3 regions of the Micromonospora sp. WMMB235 genome follow, and region 3 is predicted to be linked to each of the others. Evidence: riboswitches for the same ligand, from Rfam matches in the RefSeq annotation. Region 3 holds a riboswitch; each other region holds the start of a gene.
What was found. Region 3 has a riboswitch for cyclic di-AMP ahead of BFV98_RS18945 (NlpC/P60 family protein). Riboswitches for the same ligand answer to the same signal wherever they lie in the genome.

Region 1 (3,711 bases), 2.5 Mb from region 3:
GATGCTTATCTCAAGGTCGGCGAACCACTGCGTCACCACGTCGCGTTCGAAAGTCCCGTGGGCCACTCGTCGGCGCGGCCTGCATCGGGCGGTCGTAGCTGGACCGCCTTGTTCGGGCGGCTACCACCGGCTCCGGCCCGACAGCCCTTCATCCAGCGCAGCGGACTTTTTGTCCGACTCGACCATGAAGATCCTTCGTAGAAATGTTGGCGTGTCGGACCACCAGAGTGACGATCCCGCGGATCCCATGACCCGATGGCTCAACAGCCAGCCGCACGCCGGCGCGCAGCCGCGCGTCCGGCGGCAGGGTGGTCTGCGGTTTGCGTTCTACGGCCGGATGTCGACCATCGAGCATCAAGACCGGGTGACGTCCCGGCACTGGCAGCGGGACTGCGCCAGCGAACTCGTCGCCGGTCACGGGCTGATCGTCGCCGAGTACTTCGATGCCGGCTGCTCGCGCCGCCGCGGCTGGCGGCAGCGTCCGCAGGCCGCCGCGCTGCTGGCCGCGCTCCCCGATCCGCACCGTGGGTTCGACGCGATCGTGGTCGGCGAATACGAACGAGCATTCTCCGCCAACCAGCTGCAGCACCTGGCACCCCTGCTCGAACAGCACGGTGTGCAGTTGTGGCCAGCCACGACGGGACTGCCCGCCGCTACCTGTTCACCGGCCTGCTGCGCTGCGCACCATGCGGCCGAAGACTGGAATCCCACTGGATCAACCAGCGTCCGGGCTACCGATGCCGCCAAGGCCACACCAGCACCCAACAGCCCACCAACGGCCGACGCAAGATGCTCTACCTCAGGGAAGACCACATCATCGCGCGACTGATGGGACATCCCGGCCTCGCCAGCGACGCCCAGAACCCGCATGACCTGGCCGCGCTCCTGCACAGAAACAAGATCAGCATCATCTGCGATCAGGAACGATGTACACCGACCACAGGAGCCTCAGGCAAGTGAGCCCGTTCAACCCATGATCAATATGTGGAGATGTTGTGTCCGAGGGATTCGGACACAAAGTCACGGCACCCATGCTCAGCATGGGTGCTCATGCCGTAATCCTATAGCAGCGAGCGGCACTATGGAGTTTCCCGTGTCGGCGTCATGCCGTTATCGGTGACGCACCAAAGTCCACAGAGGGGCTGGTTCGGATTTCGCGCCGGCGGCCCCGGCCTGGCCAACCCACCCGGCATGCTGGACCTGTACGTGTTCGCCCCTGCCCGCCGCGTCGGGCGGCACCTAACCTGACCGCACAAGATGATCGGCTGAGCCATACCAGAGGGCGCACGACGTGCCGTCCTGCCTGCTACTGGGCGCGAACCGAAAGGCGACGGGCACCGGCTCGAACGAGCCGGTGCCCGAGGGCCGGAGATGGGATCAGGCGGAGTAGCCGCGGGTGGCCATCCAGTTCGCCAGGTCGATGGTGGTCATCCAGTAGGCGGCCATGTTCGGGTCGGCGGAGTCGGCGATCCGCACCGTCCGGCCGTCGTCCTTATATCCGACCACGGCGATGTAGTGGCCGCCGGGGAAGGAGTGCCAGCCGCCGTCTGTATCGGTCGCGGAGCCGACGGTGTTGGCGACCACGGCACGGCCGTCGGTGATGGCGGTGACCACGTCGGCCTGGAGCTGGTCGATCTGCGCCGGCGTCGCGGCCTGGCCCGGGATCATGTGCGTCCGGTACGGGTTGCCCTTGACCATCTGGTTGAGCCCGCGAGTGGTGTCCTCCGCCGAGTTGGTGCCGTTCTCGCCAGCGTTCAGCGGGGCGACCATCGCGTCCTGGGTGGTCTCGACGCCGCTCGCGCTGAGCGCGTTGCGCACAGCGGCCGGGCCGCAGTTCCAGTAGGCAGTCTGCGCCTCGTAGGTGTGGTCGAGGACCTTGGTCGACGGAGGCTTCGGCCTCGCCTTCTTGGTCACGTCCGGGTCGGTCGTGGCCCTGTCCTTCGCTGACGGCGACGGCTCGGCGGCGACGCGAGCCTCGCCGCGGGTGGCGACATCACCGAGCCGCGGAGCCAGCCCGGCGGCGGTGTTCCCCTGGCGGACGGGCGCGTTGTGATCGGTGGCGGCCAGCGCCGTGCCGACGCCGCTGGCGAGCACGAGCGCCGCGGCGGAGCCGGCGATGATCTTGTACGGGCGCTCGGTCACAAGACGCCGCAGCTGACGCTTCATGTGGTGCTTCATGTGTTCCTCCACGGGCTGGAGCGGCACAGGCCGGCCCGACGCGCGGAGGAACTCACGCACGTTGTGACTGGGCGGGGTGCCGCGGGGATGGGGAGCGCCCGGTGGGCCGGGCTGGGGGGCAGTTGCCGGGACTCACAGTCAGGCGAGTGTCGGCACCGCGATGCCGTGGAGGCGTGGGGAGTATCGGGAGGTGTTTCGCACGAGGCTGGCACTCCTTCCGTGGCCGCCTACCGGGTTAGCTGACGGATTCGGGCGGGAAGTACGCCCTACCGCGGGCCGTGGCTCGCGGATTCACCCCGGTGTTGCCTGGGTCCCCGGTTCATGAGATCACGATTAGGCGGGTCGGAGCGGCGTCGCCACTTGCGATCGGAAACCGCACCGGACGCGCCGACATTACCGGTGGGTACGTCGTATGCCAAGGGCTCCCACCTGCATAAGCCTCGAACATCGCTACTCTGATCGGAACCTCCAGTTACTCATGCCACTCAATGGGACGAGCAGTTATAGCGGAACCCTCGGGACGTAACCGGACATCGGAATGCTGTTGGCGCTCAATTGCTTGGCCGATCGCCGCATACTCACCCGAATGGCCGTTTCCTGGGCGGCCGTACGTAGCCCCACACCAATTTCAGTCACAATTCAGCAAACCCGGGCCGGCAGCAGCGGCGGTAGTGGTGGTACGGGCCGAGGCCGCGCGCAGACACAAGTCAGTGCGAGCTCCCCGTTACCGCACAGGCGTTCATGGAGATGAAGTTGGCGGCGCTCGTGACACCCGGCAGTCAGCCCGCGCAGACCGCGGGTAGCTCGACGTTCGAATGTCGACGTGGCTTCGACGAAAATCAACCCAATCCCGGCGGGCGGCGTAAGGCCGGATCGCCGCCCTGCCGACGGTTGGGCGCGCGCCGCGCGAAGCAAGTGGGAACCGCGTACGAGAGCATGATCGTCGCGCTGATCGCGGTGGCCCGCTTCAAAATCCGTCACCGCGGGGCCACAGAGCGACCCGACCACGGCTGACCGGGACCGCGGCAATGCCTCGCACCACTCCCGGCGCAGTCCGTCGCCGTTGCGAGTCGGCGATGCCACCATGCTGGCGCTCTCCCCCAACCTGACTTTCTGGATCGTCGAAGCTGACCCGCCCCTACTAAGGGCGGGTAGTAGTTGACCTAGGATGGCGACCGCACCACGTGGGAGCGATGTGTGGGCACCGGCCCGCGCCTCCTTGGCGGAAGGATCAACAGTGCCTTTCCAGCGGCGTCGCCGGGCGGCCTGACCTTGCTTGCTGCATCGCCGGGTCTCGCATGTCCTCAGTCGCCAGCACGTCGCGCCGCGCGCTGGGCAATTCGGGTGTGGCTGGCGCTGTTTCCCGCCCTCATCGTGGCCCTCGGGTTCGCTTCCCCTGCGGCCGCACATTTCAAGCTGCTCCGGGCCGTTCCGGCCGACGGCGCGCGGATCGACGGCGCCGTCCAGGAGATCCGGCTGACGCTCAGCGCCGCCGGCACGCCCACAGGAGCGGGATTCAAGCTTTCCGACGGC
Region 2 (3,711 bases), 1.7 Mb from region 3:
ACCGGCTGCAACTGGGCCCGCTGCACTTCCCGGTCACGTACCAGGCGGACGTGCTGATCGCCGGCGAGGACGAGGTCGTCACAGTGGCGCGTCAGCAGCCCGCGACGACGGTCCGCAACCACACCCGGCTGCGCGACGAGCCGGACGGCACGGTACGCATCGACGTGGAGATCACGCTCACCGCTCCGGCGCCACTGTTCGGGTACGCGTTCCGCCAGGCCCGGGCGGCTCACCTGGGCCTGGCGGCTCGTCTCGGAGCGACCCTGGAGGGCCGGCCGGCCTGATCCGGCCGGCCCTCTCGGGGCGCGCTCAGTACACCGACAGGTGCACGTGGTTGGTGTGGTCGCTGGACGGGTCGCCGTTGCCGCCGCTGTACGACTTCCACCCGCTGCTGGGCAGCCAGATCTGCTTGAACCAGATCACGTAGAGCACGGCGAGCGGGTCGGCGTTGCGCACGAAGTATGCGGCCAGGTTGTTGCCGTACGTCCGGTCACCACCGGTGGCCACGCCGCCGAAGCCGTTCTTCTGCGCGGCGAAGTCGCAGGCCCGCCCCTTCGGGTGCTCACCAGAGCCGCTGGGCCGGTGGCACGAGACGTACCGGGTGAAGCCCGCCGCCTTGGCCTGTTGCAGCGCGTGCAGCGTTCGCGGGGTGATGCAGCCGTTCGCCGGGGTCGGGTCGTTGACGCTGCACGACTCCGACGGCCAGGAGCCGTCCGAGTTGCGCGGTGCCGGCTTCGCGTTCTTGCTGGAGGTGCCCTGGACGCTGCCACCGCCGCTGCTGCTGCGCGAGGCCCGGTCGTTCGCCACCTCCAGGGCGCGCTCGGCCTGCTCCTTGCGCTTGGCCATCACCGTCACCTGCTTGCGCTGCTCGCGGATCTCTCCGTCGAGCTGGGCGCGGGTGCGGGTGGCCTCGTCCCGGGTGGTGATCAGGTCGCGCAGCGTACGGTCCTCGTGCGCGGCGACCTGCTCCAGCGCGGCGGCCCGGTCCATGAAGCCCTCCGGGCTGCTGCTGCCGAGCAGCGCCCCGGCGGTCCCCAGACGGCCGTTGCGGTACGCCACGGCGGCGATCTCGCCGACCTTGGCGTCGCGTACGGCCAGCTCGGCGCCGACCGTCTTGAGTTGTTCGTTCAGCTGCTTCTGGCGGCTCACCGACCGGTTCAGCGCGGCTTTCGCCTCCAGCCAGCCCTTGCTGGCCGCGTCGAGCTGGGCACGCAGTTCGGGCGTGCCACCCTCGTCGTCGCCGGGCGCTGCGGCGAGCAGGCCGGTCGCCGGCGCCGCCGAGGCGGGGGAGACCGGAACGGTCGCGACGCCGAGGGTCAGCGTCGCGACGAGCAGGGCCGCCAACCGGGCGGCCGTCCGTCGTACAGGTGCCACTGGGGGCATTCACACGTCCTTCCGTCAACGCCGACCGGGTTAGCTGACGGGTTCGGGACGGAAGATCCCTACCGCTGACGCGGATGCACCCCACGTACGTGGTTCCCCGGCTCGTCCCTGCGGACGATTAGGCGACGGCCGCCCCACCGGGGCCGGGTGGCGCCCGCGGGTGCGGCCGCGACCGAGACTACCGGCGCTGCCCGGGCACGGCTCCGTGGAGCAGTGCCACTAGGCGGGGCAAAACCGGCATAAGACTACATTAGCCACAGTGATTTAAGTGTGTCCTAATCACCACTCGGTCTGTCCGCACACTCCGGCCGACGCTCCGGGTTCGACCTGCAACGTGGCGTGATCGATGGAGAAGTCCTCGTGCAGGGCGGCCCGCGCGGCGGCCAGCACCACGCCCGGGTCCACGCCCGGATCGGTGGTCAGGTGCGCCGAGGCCACCTCCATGCCCGAGGTGAGCGTCCAGACGTGCAGGTCGTGCACCTCGGCCACGCCCGGTACGGCGGCCAGCCGGTCGTGCACGGCGGTGACCTGGAGGTGCTCCGGCGCGGCCTGCACCAGGATGCGCAGCGCGGCCCGGCCGAGCCGCCAGGTGCGCGGCAGGATGAACAGGCCGATGCCGACGGCGACCAGTGGGTCCGCCCACCACCAGTCGGTCGCCGCGATGACCAGCGCGGCGGCGATCACGCCGAGCGAGCCGAGCAGGTCGCCGAGCACCTCCAGGTACGCCCCGCGCAGGTTGATGCTCTCCTTCGACCCGGCGCGCAGCAGCGCGAACGCGACGATGTTGGCGAGCAGGCCGAGCACCGCCACCACGAGCATCGGGCCGGCCAGCACCTCCGGCGGCTCGCCGAACCGGCGTACCGCCTCGACCAGGACGTAGATGGCGACGGCGCCGAGCAGCACGGCGTTGGCGAGGGCGGCGAGCACCTCCAGCCGGTAGAGCCCGAACGTGCGCTGCGGGTCGGTGCCGGCGCGGCGGGTCGCGGTGATCGCGGCGAGGGCCATGCCGATGCCGAGGACGTCGGTGAACATGTGCCCGGCGTCGGAGAGCAGGGCCAGCGAGCCGGTCGTGAAGGCGGCCACCGCCTCGACCACCATCAGGGCGGCGAGCAGCGCGAAGGCGGCCCAGAGGCGGCCCCGGTGGCGGTGCGCCGCGTTGGTCACCGCGCCGCTGTGGTCATGACCTGCGCCCACGCCAACACCCTTCCTGCCCCGTACCGGCCAGGCCCAATGTATGTTCACATCGCTATGTATGCAACTGAACGATGGGTGACCGCCGGGTCACCGTCGGGTGTCCGTCAGGAGGGGTCGAGCGTGGTGAGACGCTGGGTGGCCCGGGACAGCGCCACGTAGAGCGTGCGGACACCCGAGCCGGGGTCGGCCCGGATCTCGCTCGGCGCCACCAGCACCACGCCGTCGTACTCCATGCCCTTGGCCTGCAGGCTGGTCACCACCTGGAGGCGGCCCGCGCCGAGCCCGCCCAGCCAGCCGGCCACCTCGTCCCGGCGCGGCACCGGCGTGATCACCCCGACGGTGCCCTCCACCTGCGCGAGCAGCGCCTCGGCCGCCTCGACGGTGGCCGCCGGCAGGTCGGCGGCGGGCACCGTGCGCTCGACCGGCGGCACGCCGGTGGACCGCACCGCGTCGGGCAGCGGCAGGTCCGGGTAGAGCCGGCGGATCTCCGCCGCCGCCACCGCGAAGATCTCCGCAGAGTTGCGGTAGTTGGTGGTCAGCTCGTAGCGGTGCCGCTTGCGCCGGCCCAGCGCCTGGTCCCGGGCCCGGTCCAGCTCCTGCGGGTCGCCGGTCCAGGCGGTCTGCGCCGGGTCGCCGACCACCGTCCAGGACGCCAGCCGCCCGCGCCGGCCGACCATCCGCCACTGCATCGGCGAGACGTCCTGCGACTCGTCCACCACCACGTGCGCGTAGTCGCGGTAGTCGTCCGGACGCTCCCGCGCCGCCGCGCGGGCGGCGCGCTGCCGATCGGCGTACGTGCTCAGCTCGCGCACGCCACCGGCGAGCTGGTACGGGTCGCGCTTGGGGCGGGCCCGCCGCACCGGCTTGCCGAGCAGCGCGTCCAGCTCGTCCAGCAGCGCGATGTCGGCCACCGTCAGCCCTTCGGTCGCGAGGCTCCGGTACGCGTCGCCGAGCAGCCGGATCTCCGCCGAGGAGAGGATCCCACCGGCGTAGCGGCGCAGCCGGTCCGGGCGGGCCAGCCAGTCCAGCACGTGCCTCGGGTGCAGCCGGGGCCACCAGGCCTTGAGGAACTCGCGGAACTCCGGCCGTTCGATGATCTCGTCCTCGAACGCGGGCTGCTCCGGCAGGCGTCCC
Region 3 (3,711 bases):
TCGGCGCGGAGGCCGGGTTGAGGAACCACGCCTTCTGGCCGAGGTACCAGATCGCCGTCCAGTCGCCCTGGCGGCCGGCGAGCGCGTACGTCTGACCGGCGGAGGCGCGGGCGCCGTGGTCGGAGATGTACATGGTGTCCGGCGTGCCGTCCGGGCGCAGCCCGAGGTCGTTGACGAGCGGGGCGTCCGGGCTCGGCGCGGTCCGCAGGATCACCGACGAGGAGCCGCGCGACGGGCACGGTTCGGCCGGCGGCCGGGGCGTCGGGACGCCCGGCGGCTGCTGGTTGCAGCCGAAGAACGCCGGCCGGTTGGTGGCGAAGTCCGGGTCGATGGTGACCAGGCCGGTACGGGGCGTGCCGGTGCTGCGGAACGGCGCCTTCATCAGGTCGAAGTAGTGCGACCAGTCCCAGTACGGTCCCGGATCCCAGTGCATGCCGCCCACCGCGCCGGCGTTGATGCCGGGCACGTTGTCGTGGCCGATGATGTGCTGCCGGTCCATCGGGATGCCGAGCTTCAGCGCCAGGTGACGCACCAGCTTGGCGGAGGTGCGGTACATCGCCTCGGTGTACCAGGTGCCCTGACCGGCGAAGCCCTCGTGCTCCAGGCCGATGGACTTGGCGTTGACGTACCAGTTGCCGGCGTGCCAGCCCACGTCCTTGGTCTTGATGTGCTGGGCGATGTAGCCGTCCACCGAGCGCAGCGTGTAGTGCCAGCCCAGGTAGTCGGCCCGCTTCACCAGGTCGACACTCGGGCCGAAGTAGCCCTCGGTGTCGTGGATGACGATGTACTCGATCTTCTGCTGCTTCGGCCGGTCGCCCAGGTCGTGGTTGCCGTAGTCGCCCGGGTCGTCGCTGAGCTGCTCGTACGGCGCGGGGATCCACTCGCAGGCCAGCCGCACCGGGCACTCCAGCCCGTCCGGTCGCTCGGCGTTGCGCAGGCCCAGGCGGGCCAGCCGGGAACGGTCCGGCTTCGCGGCGGTGGCGGCGAGCGTGACCCGCTGGCCGTCGTCGGTGGTCCGGCTGGCGCCCTGGCCGAGTTGGTCGTAGACCTCGTCGGCGAAGGCCGCCGCGGCGTCCGAGGTGTCCGCGCCGGAGTACCGGGCCACCGCGCCGTACCAGGCCGCCGGATCGGTGCCGGCGCCGACCGGCCCACCCAGAGCCTTCTGGTACGACGCCAGCAGCGCGGCGCCACCGCGGATGTTCGCGGCCGGCTCGGTGCGTAGCGTGCCCGCGTCGAGCCCGGTGAGCGCGGCGGCGGCGTCGAGCGTCTGGAGCGAGGCCGGCGGCAGCGGGGTCTCCCGCTTCGGTGCGGCCGCGGTGGCCGGATCGAGCTTCAGCGGCCGGGAGTCGTCGCCGCGCGGGTCCTCGTCCTCGTCGACGTGGGCGCTGCCCGGCATGGCGAGGATGTGCGCGGCGTCGGTCAGGTGCATCGGGCCGTAGCCGCCGCTGGTGCTCGGCTGCCCGGTGTGGGTGTCCCAGCGGGACTCCAGATAGGAGACACCGAGCAGCACGTTCTGCGGTACGCCGTACTCGGCCGCGGCGGCGGCGTATTGTTGTTGCCGGTCGCTCGCGGACGCGGACGTGTCCGGCGCGGCGGTCACCGGGCCGGTCGTCGCCAGCGCGGTGGCGGTCGCCACTGCGGCGGCGAGCAGTATCCGTCTGCCCGACGGCGGGGCGGAGAGGTGCATCGAACCTCCTGGACAGGGATGGGGGTCACTGCGTTTCCACCCTCACTCCGCACACCCGCGAGGGTCAATACCTTTCCAGTGAGTAATCAGCCTTGAAAGAAAATTTCACCTCCGACCGGGGTGCGGCGCCTCATCGCGTACGGAGTGTCACGGCGCTGGAAGTTGCGGATCGATAACGGTGGTCCCTACTCTGGTGAATCGTCGGCCGCACGTCTCACCGTCCAACCCGGTCGGTGACGGTCCGACACCGCCGAGTCGCCTCCGGGCGAGCCGGGGAACCAGGTACCTGGGGTGAATCCGCAGCGATGCGGTAGGGCGGCTCCCTTCCCGCCCGAATCCGTCAGCTAACCCGGTAGGCGGTACGGAAGAAGGAGTACGGACGCCCGGTGGCACTCCATGCCCCGCGGCCGTCGTCGAGCCGGTCGGTCGACCGGTCCACGGCTGTGCCGCGTACCCGCTGGTCCCGCTTCACCACAGCCCTCGCCGCTCTCGTCGGCACCGCAGTCATCCTGACCGGTGGCGCCACGGCGGCACACGCCGAACCCTCGGTCGCCGAGATCGAGGCGCAGATCGACCGCGACTGGAACAAACTCGAACCGGTCATCGAACAGGTCAACGCCGTACGCGAGCAGCTCGCCGCGCGGCGCAAGCAGGCCGACGCGCTCGGCCGGCAGATCGCACCCCTCCAGGCCCGGGTGGACGCCGCGCTCGGCCAGGTCGGCGGACTCGCCGCCGACGCCTACAAGGGTGACAACCTCTCCACCGTCAACGCGCTGCTGGGCAGCCGCTCACCCGGTGACCTGGTCAACGGCCTGGAACTGCTCGACCGCTTCGCGCACCGCCAGCACGAGCAGGTGCGCTCCGTCGCCGCGCTGCGCGACGAACTGGCGGCGAAGAAGAAGCCGCTGGACGAGATGATCGCCGGACTGGCGCGTACCGAGGCCCAGCTCGCGGCGAAGAAGAAGCAGATCGACGCCGAGATCGCCCGGCTGCAGAAGCTGCGGCTCAAGGTGTACGGCAACGGTGGCGGCGGCCCGCTGCGCCCGGCGCCCTGCCCCGCCGGTTACCCCGGTGGCGCGGCCGGAGCGGCGGTCAAGTTCGCCTGCGCCCAGATCGGCAAGATCTACGTGTGGGGCGCGGCCGGGCCGGATCACTTCGACTGCTCGGGCCTGACCATGGCGGCCTGGGCCAAGGGCGGTGTCTCGCTGCCGCACAACGCGCGCCAGCAGCACGGCATGACGAAGCGGGTGAGCCGGGCCGAGCTGCGCGCCGGTGACCTCGTCTTCTACTACAGCGACCTGCACCACGTGGCGATGTACGTGGGCGACGGCTGGGTGGTGCACGCCTCCCAGTCCGGCAAGCCGATCACCATGAAGCGGGTCGACGACGGCGACATCAACAGCTACGGCCGGGTGTAAGGAAGGGCCCCCTCTTAACGCCTCCGGTAGAGGAGGGGGCCCCTATTAACAACTGTGGGCGCCGTCAGCGGGTCGGCCAGGTGCGCCAGCTCTGCCAGGACCGGCTCGGCGTCGGTCCGCGCTGCCCCTGGTAACGCGAGCCGTAGACGGCCGAGCCGTACGGGTGCTCGGCCGGCGAGGAGAGCCGGAAGATGCAGAGCTGGCCGATCTTCATGCCCGGCCAGAGCGTGATCGGCAGGTTCGCCACGTTCGACAGCTCCAGCGTGACGTGACCGGAGAAACCCGGGTCGATGAAGCCGGCGGTCGAGTGGGTCAGCAGCCCCAGTCGCCCGAGGCTCGACTTGCCCTCCAGCCGGCCGGCGAGCTGGTCACCCAGCGAGATCACCTCAAGGGTGGAGGCGAGCACGAACTCGCCCGGGTGCAGCACGAACGGCTGCCCCTCCGGCACCTCCACCATCGAGGTCAGGTCGTCCTGCTGGATCGACGGGTCGATGTGCGTGTAGAGGTGGTTGTTGAAGACCCGGAACAGCCGGTCCAGGCGTACGTCGATGCTCGACGGCTGCACCAACGTGGGCTCGAAGGGCTCCAGCGCGAGCGTGCCGGCCT

Region 1: linked by a shared signal. The riboswitch ahead of BFV98_RS30265 (C39 family peptidase) and the one ahead of BFV98_RS18945 (NlpC/P60 family protein) in region 3 are both predicted to bind cyclic di-AMP.
Region 2: linked by a shared signal. The riboswitch ahead of BFV98_RS26675 (hypothetical protein) and the one ahead of BFV98_RS18945 (NlpC/P60 family protein) in region 3 are both predicted to bind cyclic di-AMP.

Annotation. Positions count from the first base shown of each region.
Region 1 is NZ_MDRX01000001.1:6,803,455-6,807,165, reverse strand. Features, by position in the region: gene BFV98_RS32855 (hypothetical protein) at 149-613, opposite strand; gene BFV98_RS32850 (zinc ribbon domain-containing protein) at 625-960, shown strand; gene BFV98_RS30265 (C39 family peptidase) at 1,378-2,178, opposite strand; cyclic di-AMP (ydaO/yuaA leader) riboswitch at 2,388-2,528, opposite strand; gene BFV98_RS32095 (hypothetical protein) at 2,920-3,192, shown strand; gene BFV98_RS30260 (copper resistance CopC/CopD family protein) at 3,523-3,711, shown strand, end outside.
Region 2 is NZ_MDRX01000001.1:5,973,262-5,976,972, forward strand. Features, by position in the region: gene BFV98_RS26670 (SRPBCC family protein) at 1-284, shown strand, start outside; gene BFV98_RS26675 (hypothetical protein) at 310-1,383, opposite strand; cyclic di-AMP (ydaO/yuaA leader) riboswitch at 1,388-1,518, opposite strand; gene BFV98_RS26680 (cation diffusion facilitator family transporter) at 1,663-2,577, opposite strand; gene BFV98_RS26685 (AAA family ATPase) at 2,682-3,711, opposite strand, start outside.
Region 3 is NZ_MDRX01000001.1:4,321,573-4,325,283, reverse strand. Features, by position in the region: gene BFV98_RS18950 (N-acetylmuramoyl-L-alanine amidase) at 1-1,687, opposite strand, end outside; cyclic di-AMP (ydaO/yuaA leader) riboswitch at 1,926-2,060, shown strand; gene BFV98_RS18945 (NlpC/P60 family protein) at 2,074-3,105, shown strand; gene dcd (dCTP deaminase) at 3,170-3,711, opposite strand, start outside.